DNA from 4 places in the Rhodococcus sp. NPDC078407 genome. Region 1 is predicted to be linked to each of the others. Evidence: predicted binding sites of a transcription regulator. Region 1 holds the regulator's gene; each other region holds the start of a gene.
What was found. The regulator LexA, encoded in region 1, represses DNA repair genes until DNA is damaged. The targets are predictions, from matches to a motif close to CGAACANNTGTTCG.
Positions count from the first base shown of each region.

Region 2: ACIGGF_RS15065 (error-prone DNA polymerase) is a predicted target of LexA. The motif match lies at 1,919-1,932, and genes of this name have one in related genera.
Region 3: ACIGGF_RS15530 (DUF222 domain-containing protein) is a predicted target of LexA. The motif match lies at 2,538-2,551, and genes of this name have one in related genera.
Region 4: ACIGGF_RS18305 (DUF222 domain-containing protein) is a predicted target of LexA. The motif match lies at 1,523-1,536, and genes of this name have one in related genera.

Region 1 is NZ_JBITUQ010000032.1:29,235-33,445, forward strand. It holds gene ACIGGF_RS23275 (uracil-xanthine permease family protein) at 1-363, shown strand, start outside; gene ACIGGF_RS23280 (acyl-CoA dehydrogenase family protein) at 517-1,659, shown strand; gene lexA (transcriptional repressor LexA) at 1,738-2,415, opposite strand; gene ACIGGF_RS23290 (hypothetical protein) at 2,813-3,265, shown strand; gene nrdR (transcriptional regulator NrdR) at 3,366-3,830, shown strand; gene hrpA (ATP-dependent RNA helicase HrpA) at 3,843-4,211, opposite strand, start outside.
Region 2 is NZ_JBITUQ010000013.1:95,805-100,015, reverse strand. It holds gene ACIGGF_RS15065 (error-prone DNA polymerase) at 1-1,888, opposite strand, end outside; gene ACIGGF_RS15060 (MMPL family transporter) at 2,012-4,141, shown strand; gene ACIGGF_RS15055 (SDR family oxidoreductase) at 4,176-4,211, shown strand, end outside.
Region 3 is NZ_JBITUQ010000014.1:47,900-52,110, forward strand. It holds gene ACIGGF_RS15520 (NADH:flavin oxidoreductase) at 1-37, shown strand, start outside; gene ACIGGF_RS15525 (HNH endonuclease signature motif containing protein) at 71-868, opposite strand; gene ACIGGF_RS15530 (DUF222 domain-containing protein) at 1,377-2,510, opposite strand; gene ACIGGF_RS15535 (hypothetical protein) at 2,644-2,913, shown strand; gene ACIGGF_RS15540 (IclR family transcriptional regulator) at 2,910-3,686, opposite strand; gene ACIGGF_RS15545 (CoA transferase subunit A) at 3,830-4,211, shown strand, end outside.
Region 4 is NZ_JBITUQ010000018.1:106,333-110,543, reverse strand. It holds gene ACIGGF_RS18305 (DUF222 domain-containing protein) at 1-1,495, opposite strand, end outside; gene ACIGGF_RS18300 (hypothetical protein) at 1,621-1,974, shown strand; gene ACIGGF_RS18295 (YidH family protein) at 1,971-2,303, shown strand; gene fgd (glucose-6-phosphate dehydrogenase (coenzyme-F420)) at 2,367-3,380, shown strand; gene ACIGGF_RS18285 (nitroreductase/quinone reductase family protein) at 3,393-3,905, opposite strand; gene pta (phosphate acetyltransferase) at 4,010-4,211, shown strand, end outside.

The DNA.
Region 1 (4,211 bases):
CGCGTCTATTCGACGGCGGCGTATTGGGTCGCGGCCGTCACCGCGATCGTGCTGGCGTTCTCGCCCAAGTTCGGTGCCCTGATCTTCACCGTGCCCGACGGCGTCATCGGCGGCGCAACATTGGTTCTGTACGGGCTCATCGGACTGCTGGGCGTTCGCATCTGGACCGACGCGAAGGTCGACTTCACCGATCCGGTCAATCTCATGGTGGTCGCCGCGGCGCTCGTCGCGGGTATCGGTGACCTGACGCTGTCGGTCGGCTCGGTGGAACTCGGCGGTATCGCGTGGGGCTCGCTCGGAATCCTGATCGGCTACCCGATCGTCTCGGCGCTCGCCCGAGGCAGAACGGGCAGGCGGAGCTAGCGAGGGCGGTCACGGATCGCGCGCGTTTTGGTCATCGACCCCCGGTGCACTGCGAACGTACTGTTGAACGGTGACGTCAGTCGCACCGACGACCGCGCTGTGACACCCCTTTCTCGTGGTCGACGACGGTGCGCATCGAACAAGGAGATCTGCGTGGAACGCACACTTTTCGAGCCCGAGCACGAGCTGTTCCGGGAGTCGTACCGGAAGTTTCTCGAACAGCACGTAGCGCCCAATCACGCGAAGTGGGAAGAGCAGAACATCGTCGACCGCGGCGTCTGGGTCGAGGCCGGTAAGCAGGGCTTCCTCGGAACTGCTGCGCCGGAGGAGTTCGGCGGCGGCGGAGTCAAGGACTTCCGCTACAACGCCATCGTCACCGAGGAAACCACCCGCGGCGGCTACAGCGGCATCGGCTTCACACTGCACAACGACGTCGTCGCGCCGTACTTCATCGAGTTGGCCAACGACGAGCAGAAGCAGCGTTGGCTCCCCGGATTCTGCTCGGGTGAGCTGATCACCGCGATCGCCATGACCGAGCCGGGCACCGGCAGCGACCTGCAGGGCATCAAGACCAAGGCCGTCCGCGACGGCGACGACTGGGTGCTGAACGGGTCGAAGACGTTCATCACCAACGGAATCAACGCCGATCTCATCATCGTCGTGGCCTGCACCGACCCGGAAAAGGGTGCCCAGGGCTTCAGCCTGTTGGTCGTCGAGCGCGATATGCCCGGCTTCGAGCGTGGCCGCAATCTCGACAAGATCGGTATGAAGGCCCAGGACACAGCGGAACTGAGCTTCACGGACGTTCGAGTGCCCGCAGCCAACCTGCTCGGCGAAGAAGGCATGGGCTTCATCTACCTCATGCAGAACCTTCCCCAGGAGCGGCTGTCGATCGCCGTCGTCGCCGCGGCGGCCATGGAATCGGCACTGGACATGACCATCCAGTACTGCCGCGACCGCAAGGCGTTCGGTAAGTCGATCGGCAAGTTCCAGAACACCCGTTTCGTGTTGGCGGAGTTGGCAACCGAGACCACAGCCACCCGCATCATGGTGGACAAGTTCATCGAACTGCTCAACGACGACAAGTTGACCGTCCAGGAAGCCGCGATGGCGAAGTGGTGGACCACCGAGAATCAGGTCAAGTTGATCGACCGGTGCCTGCAGCTGCACGGCGGCTACGGCTACATGAAGGAATACCCGATCGCCAAGGCATACATGGACTCTCGCGTCCAGACCATCTACGGCGGCACCACCGAGATCATGAAGGAGATCATCGGTCGCGGATTGAATCTGTGATCCGCTGATCGTTCAGGACCGACGAGAAGGGCCGCAGCGTGTGTGCTGCGGCCCTTCTTCGTTGTGTCCGAACAGAGTTCAGAGCTTGCGCATCACGGTGACGACCTTGCCCAGGATTGCCGCGTTGTTGCCCGGAATCGGCTCGAACAATGGATTGTGCGGCATGAGCCACACCTCGCCCTTGGATCGCTTGAACGTCTTGACGGTGGCCTCGCCGTCGATCATGGCCGCCACGATATCGCCGTTGTCCGCCACGGACTGTTGCCGAACCACCACCCAGTCGCCGTCACAGATGGCCGCGTCGATCATCGACTCACCGACGACCTTCAGCAGGAACAGAGAACCCTGACCGACCAGCTCGCGGGGGAGTGGAAACACATCCTCGACGGCTTCCTCGGCAAGAATCGGTCCACCGGCGGCAATGCGACCCAGAACGGGAACGAACGTGGGCGTCGGCAACCGGTCCTGTTCCTCGGACGAACCGTCGACCGCGGCCGCGGCTTGATCTGCCTGCACCTCGTCGAGGCCCCGTACGTCGACCGCGCGGGGGCGGTTGGCGTCGCGCCGCAGAAATCCCTTCCGCTCCAGAGTCCGCAGCTGATGGGCCACCGACGACGTCGATGTCAGGCCGACGGCGTCGCCGATCTCGCGAATGCTGGGCGGGTAGCCACGCTCGGTCACCGATGCTCTGATGACCTCGAGCACTTTGCGCTGACGCTCCGTCAGGCCGGCGCTGATGTCGGTGCCGACCTCCATGGCCTTGGGCGTCGGCTCCGCGGCCGGTTTCCCTGCCGCGACCTTCGTGGTGGCGGTCGTCTTGGAACCCGTCGTCTTGGAACCCGTCGTCTTGGAACCCGTCGTCTTGGAACCCGTCGTCTCGGCACCCGTGGTCGACCTCGTCGAGGTCTGGTCCTTCATGCTGTCGGCCTCCTGCTGGTGTTCTGGATCCGGTCTGCGTGGTTCTGTCTGCGCGGACTGGAGTTGATGGTGTCGACTCGTGTGGCGTGTGGTTTCTGACACGAATCTAGCGTGTATCAGCTGTTGAATCAAACATCTGTTCGACTCGTGTCGCGTTTTCTACAGACTTTGTCGGAGGCTCGTGATAGAACTTCGAACAAGCGTCCATCGAACGCCTGATCGAACAATCGATCCAATGAGCGAAGACGAGGTTCCGATGACCATCACCACCGATCGTCCCACCACTGCAGGTGTCCGTACCCGGTCCACCGTCGTCGAGCGTCGCCGCCGTGCTCGTCCCGCGCTGCGGAGTTCCATCGAGATGCGCAGTTCCGTCGAGATGCGCAGTTCCGTCGAGATACGCGAGGCGCGGACGACTCCGTGCCTGCCGGTGCTGGAGCCGTCGTGGACCGACGTCACCGATCGCGAGGCGGCAGATCGCGAGTTCGACGAGACCTCGGCGCACTTCGCCGGTCAGTCCGTTCGGATGCGATCGATGGTGTTGTGGGTGCTGGCAGTCGTCGTCGTGGCCGCCGGCCTGATCGGTATCGCCAATCTCCGGGCCGTGTCACCGGATGCCGGCGCGCAGCCGGCCGGTGTGGTCGAGGTGCACGACGGAGCTGTGGTCGAGTATGCGCCTGTCGGATGACCACCGGTCCCACTGCGTGCGTCATGACTGAGTATCCTCGACTGACTGCCCCGACCGAGATGTTCGACGTCGGAGCATCGGCTACGACGGAGGCTCCTTCATGCATTGCCCGTTCTGCAGGCACCCCGACTCGCGCGTGGTCGATTCGCGCGAAATGGACGAGGGGCAGGCAATCCGCCGTCGTCGCTCCTGCCCGGAATGCGGTCGTCGCTTCACCACGGTCGAGGCCGCAGTGCTCGCTGTCGTGAAGCGCAGTGGCGTCACCGAACCGTTCAGCCGCGAGAAAGTGGTCAAAGGCGTACGCCGGGCCTGCCAGGGGAGAGATGTCGACAACGACGCACTCAATCTCCTGGCTCAGCAGGTGGAAGATGCCATTCGCGCCGCCGGTTCCGCCGAGATTCCCAGCAACGAGGTGGGCTTGGCCATTCTCGGCCCGCTTCGCGACCTGGACGAGGTCGCGTATCTGCGATTTGCGTCCGTGTACCGATCGTTCAGCTCGGCCGAGGATTTCGAGAAGGAAATTCACGAGCTGCGTAAGCACCGAGAGTCTGCCGACATCGACTGACGGCCCGGTTCGTCAGCGCGCTTGATCCGCGATCGCCTTCTCGATGCGTTTCTCCGAGACCGGGTACGCCGTCCGAATTCCTTGGGCGAACAGCCCTACCCGCAGTTCTTCGATCATCCAGAACAGTTCCTGCACACCGGCGCTGGACTTTCTGCTGTCCGGAAGCGAATCCAGTAGCCGTCCGTACGAGGCGTAGACGCGGTCGAGTACGTCCATCGCAGCCGCATCACGCCCTGCACTGCTCGGAAGCGTGGCCAGCCTCTTGGTTGCCGCAGCCAGATATCGGGGCAAGTCCGCGAGCCTGCGAGAGCCGAATTCGGTGATGAAGCCGCGAAAAACCAATCCTGCGAGCTGTTCGCGGACATCCTCGGCAGGCTCACC
Region 2 (4,211 bases), on a different contig from region 1:
CGTACACCTCGGGCTCGGACAGGTCGATCGAAGCGAGATCGATGACGATTCTTTTGTGTTCGGAGATCAGATCGATCATGTAGTGCAATGCCGAGAGCATGCCCAGACCGAGCATGTCGAACTTCACCAAACCCACTGCGGCACAATCGTCCTTGTCCCACTGGAGCACACTGCGATTCTCCATGGTTGCCCATTCCACCGGACAGACGTCGGCGATCGGTCGATCACAGATCACCATGCCACCGGAGTGAATGCCCAGGTGCCGTGGAAAGCCTTCGATCTGACGTGCGAGTTCGAGAACGGACTCGGGAATTCCGTCGCCTTCCTGATCACCGATTCCGGACCAGCGGGTGATCTGCTTGCTCCACGCGTCCTGTTGTCCCTGTGAGAAGCCGAGCGCACGGGCCATGTCTCGCACCGACGACTTGCCGCGGTAGGTGATGACGTTGGCCACCTGAGCGGCATGGGTGCGGCCGTACTTGGCGTAGACGTGCTGAATCGCCTCTTCTCGACGATCGGATTCGATGTCGATATCGATGTCGGGTGGGCCGTCGCGTTCGGGCGCGAGGAACCGCTCGAACAGCAGCTTGTTGGCCACCGGATCGACATTGGTGATCCCGATGGCGTAGCAGACGGCGGAGTTCGCCGCCGAACCTCTTCCCTGACAGAGGATGTCGTGTGTCTTGCAGAAGTGGACGATGTCGTGGACCACCAAGAAGTAGCCGGGGAATTCGAGCCGCGCAATGATGTCGAGTTCGTACTCGAGCTGAGAGTAGGCCGCCGGGTTCGCCGATTGCGGGCCGTACCGTCGGGCGGCTCCCTCGAACGTGAGTCGGCGTAGATAGCTGATCTCGGTGTAGCCGTCGGGCACATCGAACGGCGGCAGGCGCGGCGCGATCAACGTCAGATCGAACGAACACTCACGACCGAGTTCGACGGCACCGCGCACCGCGCCCGGATAGTGACGGAACAGTTCCGCCATCTCCGCCCCGGACCGTAGATGTTCGCCGCCCGTCGGTGCCATCCAACCGGCGGCCTCGTCCAGGCTGCTCCGCGCACGTACAGCGGCCATCGCCATGGCCAGCCTTCTGCTGCGCGGACTCGCGTAGTGCGCAGCCGTGGTTGCGATCGTCTCGAGACCGTATCTGCCAGCCAGTGCCGCAAGCGCATCGTTGCGCTCGTCGTCGTCCGCGATTCCGTGCCGGGTGAGTTCGACGGTGACGCGGTCCGGACCGAAGCGATCGACGAGAGTGCGCAGTGCGGCCTCGGCGGCCTCCGGACCGCCGCGCGAGAGCGCCTGCCTGACATGGCCTTTTCGGCAACCGGTGAGAATCTGCCAGTGACCACCGGCCGCTTCGGTGAGCTCGTCGATGTCGTACTGCGGCTTGCCTTTGACCCCACCGGCCAGGTGCGCGGCGGCGATCCGACGCGAGAGCCGTCGATATCCTTCTTGACCGCGAGCGAGCACCAACAGATGTGTGCCGTCGGGGTCGGTCGCTCCGGCCCTGGATCTATCGGTGTCGAGCGACAGTTCGGCACCGAACACGGTTCCGATGCCGAGCGCTCTGGCCGCCTCGGCGAAGCGCACGACTCCGTAGAAGCCGTCGTGATCGGTGATGGCGATGGATTCGAGGCCGAGGCGTACCGCTTCTTCGACCATCTCCTCCGGCTGCGAGGCGCCGTCGAGAAAGCTGAACGCGGAGTGCGCATGCAACTCTGCATACGGCGTCGTGGACATCGCGGGCTTGTCGATGGTGCGGTCGTAGACGTCCCTCTTGCGCGACCACGCCGGGCTGTCGCCGCCGTCGCCCTCGGCCGCAGGCTTGGGACGACCGGACAGGACGCGTTCCATCTCCGACCACGTGGGTGGTCCGTCGTTCCAACCCATCGAACCCTCCCCACACGCACACTGCATCATCGAACACTTGTTCTAATGAGAACATGAAGGTCCGACACGGAGCAACTACAGTCGAGTCGCCACTGACACCTTCCACAGAGCCGGAGCACCATCATGACCCGTTGGGCCTCGTTCGTCGTATCGCACAAACGATGGGTGCTCGCAGTCGTCGTGGCCGTCGTCGCCATCGGCGGGGTGTTGGGACTGAGCGTCTTCTCCAAGCTGAGCGAGGGCGGCTACGCCGACGCCGGCAGTGAGTCGTCCGAGGTAGCGCGGCTGGTGCAGGGCATCGGCCAGCCGACCCCGGACATCGTGGCGATCTACACCGCACCCGACGGCGAGTCGATCGACGACATCGGGCCCCGAGTACAGGCGACGCTCGACCAGTTCACCGGGCGCTACACCCTGGGCAACGTCAATTCGTACTGGACGGCGGACCCGGTCAGCAAGGAATTCCTGGTCTCGAAGGATCGAACCAAGGCACTGGTCACAATCTCCCTCGGGGCGAATTCGGGCGTCACGTTCAATACCTTCGGCGAACTCCCGCCCCAGCTCGAAGTGCCCGGAATCGAATCACAGTTCGCCGGTGCGTCAGTGGTCGGAGTCTCTCTCAGCGAGACCCTCGAAAGCGACCTCGTCCGCTCGGAGCTCATCGCTGTTCCCATCACACTGCTACTGCTGATCTTCATCTTCGGCGGCGTGATCGCCGCCGCGGTTCCGGTGTTCGTCGGCATCCTGAGCGTGTTCAGCTCATTGGCGATTCTGCGCGTCCTCACCGAGTTCACCGAAGTCAGCTCGTTCTCGATCAACGTCGCGTCGCTGTTGGGGCTGGGTCTGGCCATCGACTACGGATTGTTCATCGTCAGCAGGTTCCGCGAGGAACTACGCAGTGGGTCGACGCCGATGGACGCGACCGTCCGCACCGTCGCCACCGCAGGCAAAACCGTCGTCTTCTCGGGACTGCTGTTGATCTGCGCGTTCGCAGGCATGCTCGTCTTTCCTCAGGCGGTGATCCGGTCCCTCGGATTCGGAGCCATGGCCGCGGTGGCGAGCGCCGCCGCCCTGTCACTGACCGTCGTTCCGGCTCTGCTCGCGATTCTCGGCACCCACATCAATTCCTGGACCTGGTCGCGTACCGCGTCCGATCGCAGTGATGCACGCGCGCACAAGTTCTGGGGTGGAGTCGTCACGCGTGTGATGAAGCATCCAGGAATCGTCGCAGCCGTCATCGTCGCCGGGTTGCTGATCATCGCCACCCCGATCCTGAAGGTCTCGCTCGGCGAGGTCGATTACACGGCGTTGCCGAAAGACAATCCGGCGCGCATGGCGTTCGAGACACTCGGCACCGACTTCGAGTCGACGGGCGATGGTGCCACGATCGTTCTTCGTGGCCTGGACGGCGTCAAGCCTCAGGGCGCACCCATCGCCGCATTGACCTCGGCTGTGGAATCGACACCCGGTATCGCTCGCGCCGAATTCCTCGGCTCGGCAGACGATTTCGTGACCCTGCGAGCCTCGTACAGCGAGCCGGCCGGTGAGCTGACCGAGGCCGAGTCCCAATCCGACGCAGTGTCGTCGTTGCGCTCGATCGCCCCGCCCGACGGTACCGAAATCCTCGTCGGCGGCGGACGCGCCAACATCGACGACGGAAACGCCGCCATCGCCAAGTGGCTACCGGTGATGATCGCGATCATGGTCGTCTCGACGCTGGTATTGCTGTTCCTTGCGTTCGGCTCGATCGTGTTGCCGATCAAGGCCGTACTGATGGCCGGACTGAGCTTGGGCGCGACATTCGGCGCCCTGACGTGGGTGTTCCAGGAAGGCCACGGGGCAGGACTGATCGGCGTCACCCCAGGACCACTCGAATCGACGTTCGTAGTCCTCATCCTCGCGGTCATCTTCGGCTTGTCGACCGACTACGAAGTGTTCCTGATGTCGCGCATGGTCGAAGCTCGCGCGGCGGGAGCCAGCACCGAAGAAGCCGTCGTCTTCGGCGCTCAGCGCACCGGACGTATCGTCACCGCGGCTGCGTTGATACTGATCGTCGTCACCGGGGCATTCACCATCTCGGGTCTGTCGATCATGAAGTTCCTCGGCTTCGGCGTCATTCTCGCCCTGATCATCGACGCCACCATCATCCGGATGCTGCTGGTTCCGTCCTTGGTCAAACTCATGGGTGAGGCCAACTGGTGGGCACCGGCATGGATGAAGAAAGTGCACGACAAGGCGGGAATCGGCCACTAGCCCGAGAACTTACTTCGGAGTAAGGTCGGCTCGCATGGCGAACTACATCGTGACCGGCGGTACCGGGTTT
Region 3 (4,211 bases), on a different contig from region 1:
CGAATTCACCCGCGATCACATTCAGCACCTGAACTGACGGCACTGGCACAGGAGTTCACGGCAGCATCGCCTAGAAGGGCGGTGCTGCTGTGTCGTCTGTCGCGGGCTGTTCGTTGTCGGGTGGCGTGTTGTCGGGTGGGATATTGTCGGGTGGGTCGGGGTAGGCGATGATGCCGGATCGTCTGGGTTTGGTGGGGATGTGTGGCCTGAGGTCGTTGCCGAGGATGGGTACAGCGGTTCCGTTGGCGGGCAGCGTGATTCGGGTAGTTTTCGAGGTGGAGGTCCATAGGATGGCTCCGCCGGGGAGCATGACGGCTTTCCAGTAGCCCGCGGTTTTGACGGTGTGGTGATATTCGCACAGACACTGCAGATTGTTGACGGTGGTCCAGCCGCCGCCGCGGGGGTTGGCGTGGTCGAACGGTGCGATGTGGTCGAGTTGGCAGCGGTCTGCGGGTCGGTGGCAGCCGGGGAATCGGCAGTGTCTGTCGCGAAGTCGGACTGCTGCGGCGGTGAGGGTGTCGGGTCGGTAGATGAGGGCCCGTTCGGTGAGCGGGTCGCGTCCGATGGGCTTGCCGAGGGTGGGGTTGGCGGTGATGGCTGCTTCGAGTGCGGCGGCGAGGGAGGCGTTGCCGAGGAAGAGGCCGGTCCTTGTACGGCCTGCCGATGTGCTGATAGTTGCGTCGGTGGCCCGGTGGATAGCAGTCAGGTCGAGGGCAGAGCTGTGCCGTATGCCCCGGCCGACGGGTGTGTGAGTACAGAACCGGGCTGCAGCGGAGGTCAGCGATCCGGTTCGGCGTTGGTGCCGGCTGCCGTCGCCGGCGGTACTGGCAGTCGAGCCTTGACCTGATGCCGGGCTTTCCGCCGACATCGGACTTCTCGTCGTGGACTCGGATGTATTGGATCCGGATGTTATTGCTGGAGGGCGCGATTCTGAACAGCTTGCTGCTCTATCAGGTTTCCGCGATGTGCATTCCGCGTCTACGTCGTGGGCGGTGTCTGATGTTGCCTCCGCTAGCGGGTCGGCCGCTGGTTCCCCCGCACGTGTGGCTGCGTGCTTCCGGACAGGACCAGCGGCACTTGGTTCGGGAGTTGCGGACGGGTCGTTCGCTGGTACGTGCGTGGACTCGTGGCTCGTCTCGGAATCGTCTACCTGCACTTTAGGTGCCGCCGGTGTCGATGCCGAGACGTCCTCTCCGGGTGCACATGCAGGCGAAGGGGCCGAAGTCGGTTCGGTAGAGGAATCAGACTCTCCACCCGAATCCGTTGCCGACCCAATTCCAGCATCAACATCAGCAGCTTCCGCACCTGCTTCTGCATCGGCAGCCGAACCGGCGTAGGCATCCTGATTCGTAGCATCGTCAGTATCGGCACCCGCGTCAGCAGCCGCGTCGGCGTCGGTGTCCGGATACGCCTCCTCGTCTGCGTCTGCGTCCTCGTCCTCGTCCTCGTCCTCGACTGCGTCTGCCTCTGCCTCTGCCTCTGCCTCTGCCTTTTGCATCCGCGTCTACGTCTGCGTCTACGTCCGCCACCGTTCCCGCTTCGGGTTCTGTTGCAGCCCTGTCCGTCTCGCCGTCGGTGCGTCGTTCCCATTCCCCAGTTTCCGCGTTCTGCACCGCCAAGCCGAGTTTCTCTGCGAGCGTGACTGCCTCGGTGAGCAGGATCTGCCACTGACTGTTGCGCGCCAACTCCCGCGCAAGTTCGGGGTCGATCGAACCATGGCCGGCCAGGTACGCCGGATCAGAGAGGAGTCCGATGAGGGTCGCGATATCGACGGTGACCATCGTCAACGGCACCCGCCGATCCGGCAGCTCAGCATCTGTCTTCGGGCAATCCTCGCGCTGGCACAGACACGCCAGGCGGGGTTCGCCGTGCATCCGGGCCATGAACGCATCGCACAGGCGTTCCTTCTTACCGCGGGGGTCCTTCGGGCAGAGGGTGTCGGCCATCTCCTCGAGGAGTTGCCATGCGGCGGCGGCTTCGGGCGCGGTCAATTCAGCTCGGATGCGAGCCAATTCCCCGGCGGGACTGTAGGTGACGGTGCGAAATCTCTTGGCGAACTCCCGCAACGCTGCCGCTTCCTCCGGGGCGACGCGCAGCAGAACGTCCCAGATCTCCTTCTCGAGCGGACCGGGGGAATTGCGGCGGGCGGCTTCGACGATCTCACCCTCGACGGACCTGACGATGTCGTCGGACAGGTTGTCGAGGATCCGGCACACAGTCCGTACTCGTGGAAGGTCGATCTCCCCGGACTCGAAGACCTTCTTCACCAGGGGCAGTCGGGTGTGGAGGGCGACTCCGACCGAGATGTACGCCTCGGCAACAGTCGCCGAACACCCCAACGCCACCGCCATTTCGGTGCGTCCGTATCGGCTGTAGTGCTTGTGCTTGGTGTCGAGGGTGATCCAGTTGCAATGCACGCGATAGCACGCGGCGATCTTGCGGGCCGCTTGACGGTTTTCTGCTTGCGCGGCAGCGGTCAAAGCGTCCAGTGACACGGTCGGTATTGCCATCGGTTTCACCCCCCAGTGAACCGAACCAGAACTGATGTTCGAACTGAAAGAAGACTAACCCGAGCCACCGACAAGAACGTGACAGCCGAGATTGCCGCGGCTGAGCTGCGAAGACCCCTCTACACTCCACACCATGAGCGAGTCCGAATCCACGTCAGAACTCGCCGAGTTGCGCGCACGCGCATCCCGCGGCGACCAGGATGCCGTCGACGAGTTGGTGGAACTCGCAGGTTCCCGCAACGACCTCGACGAACTCCGCTCCCTTGCCGATGCAGGCAGCAGCGATGCCGTCGACATACTCGTCGAAATTGCCGGTGAACGCGGTGACCGCGCCGAGTTGCAGAGGTTGGCGGCCGCAGGCAACCAGGACGCCGCAGACGTCCTGAACGAATTGGGAGACTAAGCAGGCCGCGCCCCCAGTTGCACTGTGAGTCGGTGCGCCGCATCGAGGAGCAGGGTGCCCAGCTCGCGACGCCGATCCTCGCGGAACCTGGTCTCGACACCGGTCACACTGAGCGCCCACGCCGGCTTGGCGGCTCGATCGAAGACGGCGGCACCGAGACCCCAACTACCCTCCACCAGCAGGGCCGGGTTCACGGCGAATCCCGTGGTGCGAGTCTGGGCAATTCGTTCGCGAACAGCGTTGTGAGAGTGACTCTCCCCCCATTCCGGCACCAGGTCCACGCCGTCGAGGTACTCGTCGACCTCCCGATCGGGTAGATGCGCCAGAATGGCCAGACCCGCCGACGCCACTCCGAGTGGCAGTCGGATTCCCTCGTACAACACATGAGACCGCAGCGGGAAGCTCCCCTCGACCCGGAGCAGGCACACCGTCTCCGATCCCCGTCGGGCCGACAGGAACGCACTCTCACCACTCTCGGTGGCCAACCCCTGCACTACTTTTCGTGCCTGGTCGGTGATGTCGTACCGCAGCGCTGCCATGGACCCCAGCAGGTAGATTTCCGGCCCCAGCGACCAGCGACCGGTGCCGGCGTCCCGATCCACGAATCCTTGGTCGGCGAGAGTGGACAGCAGCCGGTGCGTGGTCGGGCGTGCGATACCGGTCGCCCGCGCGAGCACAGTGGTCGATGCACCCGACGGCTCCTCGGCACCTGCTGCGCGCAACAACGAACAGATCTTTCCGATCACACTGGCGTTGGCTTCCGATGACGTCACCCAGGCATCGTACGTCCATTCAGTGGACGCCTCATCCGAATCTGTTCACCGGACGAGCAGATGACCGCGCGTGCTTCCTATAAAGGCACAGCTCAGGTTCACTGACCACTACGTTTGCTCGACGAACACATCAGGAGCTACAAGTGACTGGAAAGACCTACGCGTCCGCTGCCGACGCGGTCGCAGACATCGGACGAGGCGCGACCCTCGCGGTCGGCGGCTTCGGATTGTGCGGCATCCCGGATGCCCTCATCGAGGCCATCGCGAACACCGATGCCGCCGAACTCGAAGTGTTCTCCAACAACTGTGGAGTCGATGGCTACGGACTGGGAATCCTGTTGGCAGCCGGTCGCATCCGACGAGTCACTGCTTCCTACGTCGGCGAGAACAAGGAGTTCGCACGCCAGTACCTGGCCGGCGAGCTCGAGGTCGAGCTCACCCCACAGGGCACGCTGGCCGAGCGACTCCGCGCCGGCGGCAACGGCGTACCTGCATTCTTCACCCCCGCAGGGGTCGGCAGCCCCA
Region 4 (4,211 bases), on a different contig from region 1:
CGGTCGGGCCTGTTCCCGGTGCCGGGAAATCGGCTGACGTCGGAGTGGACGCTGTTGAGCCAGGCTGTATGAAGCCGGATGTCGTTGAGGGATTGGCTGGTTGGGAAAGGTTCGGCGCAGAGCGACGTGCCGAGGATACGGTGCTTTCGCCTGAGTGCGGATCTGGGACAACCTCCGTCGATTCTGGGCCGGTTTCCGGCACCGGCTCGGATGGAGGGTCGCTCAGCGCCGAGGCTGCGACTTCTGCTCGCTTCCGAACGGGATTGGTGGTGCCCGGATCGGCAGTTGCTGATGGGGCAATGGTGAGTTCGGGTGTCGACGCAGACTCGTCGTTCTTCTGGAACTCGTCGACGTCGTGCGCCGGTGCCGGTGGTGCCGTTGCGGAGGTGTTTCCCGGCGCAGGTGCCGGTGAATCGGCCGAGGTCGGTTCGGTCGAGGAATCAGCCTCTCCATCCGAATCCGTGGCCGACCCGATTGCCTCTTCATTATCAGTATCCGAGTCTGCGTCCGCCACCGTTCCCGCCTCGGATCCTGTTGCAGCATCGGTCGTTTGGGCGTCGGTGCGTTGTTCCCATTCCCCGGTCTCGGTGTTCTGTACCGCGAGGCCGAGTTTTTCGGCGAGGGTGACTGCTTCGGTGAGCAGGATCTGCCACTGACTTTTGCGCGCCAACTCCCGAGCAAGTTCCGGATCGATGGAGCCGTGGCCGGCCAAGTACGCGGGGTTCGCGCTCAGTCCGATGAGGGTGGCGATGTCGACGGTGACCATCGTCAACGGCACCCGCCGATCCGGCAGCTCAGCATCTGTCTTCGGGCAATCCTCGCGCTGGCACAGACACGCCAGGCGGGGTTCGCCGTGCATCCGGGCCATGAACGCATCGCACAGGCGTTCCTTTTTACCGCGGGGGTCTTTCGGGCAGAGGGTGTCGGCCATTTCTTCCAGGAGTTGCCATGCGGCCGCGGCTTCGGGTGCGGTCAGTTCCGCTCGGATGCGGGCGAGTTCGCCGGCGGGGCTGTAGGTGACGGTGCGGAATCTCTTGGCGAACTCGCGTAGCGCTGCTGCTTCCTCGGGCGCGACCCGTACCAGGATGTCCCAGATCTCCTTCTCGAGCGGACCCGGTGACGACCGCCGCGCTGCTTCGACGATCTCGGCTTCAACGGACTTGATGATGTCGTCGGACAGGTTGTCGAGGATTCGGCACACAGTCCGTACTCGTGGGAGGTCGATCTCGCCGGTCTCGAATGCCTTCTTCACCAGGGGCAGTCGGGTGTGCAGGGCGACTGCGACCGAAACGTAGGCCTCGGCGACGGTGGCCGAACACCCCAACGCCACCGCCATTTCGGTGCGTCCGTATCGGCTGTAGTGCTTGTGTTTGGTGTCGAGGGTGATCCAGTCGCAATGCACGCGATAGCACGCGGCGATCTTGCGGGCCGCTTGACGGTTTTCTGCTTGCGCGGCAGCGGTCAAAGCGTCCAGTGACACGGTCGGTATTGCCATCGTTTTCACCCCCCAGTGAACCGAACCAGAACTGATGTTCGAACTGAAAGAAGACTAACCCGAGCCACCGACAAGTTCTGGAATCTGCCGTTGCGAGACAGCTCCGCGGAGATTTATCGTTACTTGTGCAAATAAATCGCGACGTAATCTACGACGATGGACTGGTTCTTCTCGACGAGTCAGGCGTCACGTTGAGGCGGTACCACTTCCCTCTAGCCATCAGGAAGTTCGTTCCATACGACAAGATTCGCGCCGTCGACACTGCCGTCCTCGGCAATTGGAACGGTCGGTGGCGCCTGTGGGGTGCCTCGACTACGGACCAGTGGTTCCCGCTGGACGTGATGCGTCCTAAGAAGGACACTGCAGTGGTGCTCACCATCCGCCGCATCTCGCCGGTCTTCACCCCCGGCGATCCTGAATTAGTTGCCCATCTGATTCGCGAGCGCATCACCGCCCCGACATCGCGCGCTCAGACGTGACGCGACCCGACGAGCGGTTCACCCTCGCCAGCGAACGCACTTTTCTCGCCTGGCTGCGGACGTCGCTCGGTCTACTGGCAGGCGGAATTGCGATCGTCCATCTGGTTCCCGATTTCAGTACCGGATGGGTTCGGACGGCACTGGGCCTCATTCTCATCGGACTCGCGGCAGCGGCACCGATTGTCGGACTGCGCCGGTGGATGCGCGTCCGAGATGCCCTGGAGAACGGTGCGCCCATGCCCGAGTCCCGAGATCTGTGGATCTTCGCGGTCGGCATCGGTGCAGTAGCGGTGTTGGCAGCCGTGGTCACGGTTCTGGGGATCCAGTAGCGCGCTCTCAACCGCCGCAGGTGCACAATCGAGGTACTAGACGACCAACGACAGGAGTTCGGCGTGGCGCAGGGTCTCAAGCTCGGGTACAAGGCATCGGCGGAGCAGTTCGGGCCGCGGGAGCTCGTCGAACTCGGTGTTCTCGCCGAGCAGCACGGTATGGACTCCGCGACTGTCAGTGACCACTTCCAGCCGTGGCGTCACGAAGGCGGCCACGCTCCGTTCTCGCTGGCCTGGATGACCGCGGTCGGCGAGCGCACGAACACGATTCAGCTCGGTACCTCGGTGCTCACACCGACGTTCCGTTACAACCCGTCGGTCATCGCGCAGGCATTTGCCACCATGGGTTGCCTGTATCCCGGACGCATCATGCTCGGTGTGGGTACCGGTGAGGCACTCAACGAGATCGCCACCGGGTTCACCGGCGAATGGCCGGAATTCAAGGAACGTTTCGCTCGGCTGCGCGAGTCGGTCCGTTTGATGCGCGAGCTGTGGCTCGGCGATCGAGTCGACTTCGAGGGCGAGTACTACACGACGAAGGGCGCGTCGATCTACGACGTTCCCGAGGGCGGGATCCCGGTCTACATCGCGGCCGGCGGTCCCGTCGTCGCGCGGTATGCAGGACGCGCGGGCGACGGTTTCATCTGCACCTCGGGCAAGGGTATGGAGCTCTACACCGACAAGCTGCTGCCGGCCGTCGAAGAGGGCGCGGGCAAGGCCGAGCGCGATGCGGGCAAGATCGACAAGATGATCGAAATCAAGATCAGCTACGACACCGATCCCGAACTCGCACTGGAGAACTGCCGCTTCTGGGCTCCGCTGTCACTGACGCCGGAGCAGAAGCACTCGATCGACGACCCGATGGAGATGGAGAAGGCTGCCGACGAACTGCCGATCGAGCAGGTCGCCAAGCGCTGGATCGTGGCGTCGGACCCCGACGAAGCCGTGGAGAAGGTCAAGCAGTACACCGACGCCGGACTGAATCACCTGGTGTTCCACGCACCCGGCCACGATCAGAAGCGGTTCCTCGAACTGTTCGAGAAGGATCTGGCACCACGCCTGCGCAAGCTCGGCTGACGTCCGAAGAGGCTAGCGATCGGCCGAGAGTGCGAACAACCGCATGTCTCGGTCGGTCCTCGTTTCGTACTCGCCGTACACCTCGACCATCGCGTCGAACTGTCGGTAGATACGGGCCTTCTCGTCGCCGGTGATCCGGGTGGCCGTCACCGGAATCTTCTTGCCGCCGATGGCCACGACGGCTTTCGGGTCGGCGAGCAGATTCGACGTCCACGCCGGGTGGTGTTGCTGACCGAAGTTGGATCCGACGACGTAGATCTTGTCGCCTTCCCGGTAGTACAGCAGCGGACTCGTTCTGGCTTGTCCGGACTTACGGCCCGTGGTGGTCAGCAGCACCACCGGAGCCGCGATCGGTCCCAGGACGGTGAAACGGCCGTTCGACTTGGTCAGCAACCACCGATCGACTCCGGCGAGGTTTCTGATCACCCAGGAACCGGGCTTGGTCGAGGCGAACTTGACGGCGGGCTTTCGGATGAACGATGTCTCGCTGCCCCAACGAACATCCGGAAACGGTGATTCGGCCATGGCTCATAGGACATCGCGGTGCGTCCGGTGTCAACCACGGACTGCCCGTGCGCATGAATCCCGAGGAACCAGCCGCGCCGCTCTGGTCCCATTAGGCTGACACCATGGCTGAGTCCACCACCGCCGAGACGGCAGACATTTATCCCTCGAGCATCTATGTCGCGTCGCCGGAGGGCGACTCCGGCAAGTCCACGATCGCCTTGGGTGTGCTGCAGATGCTCGCGGCGACGGCCGCCCGGGTGGGTGTGTTTCGTCCCATCGCTCGCTCTACGGAGGAGCCCGACTACATTCTGGAGCTGCTCGTCG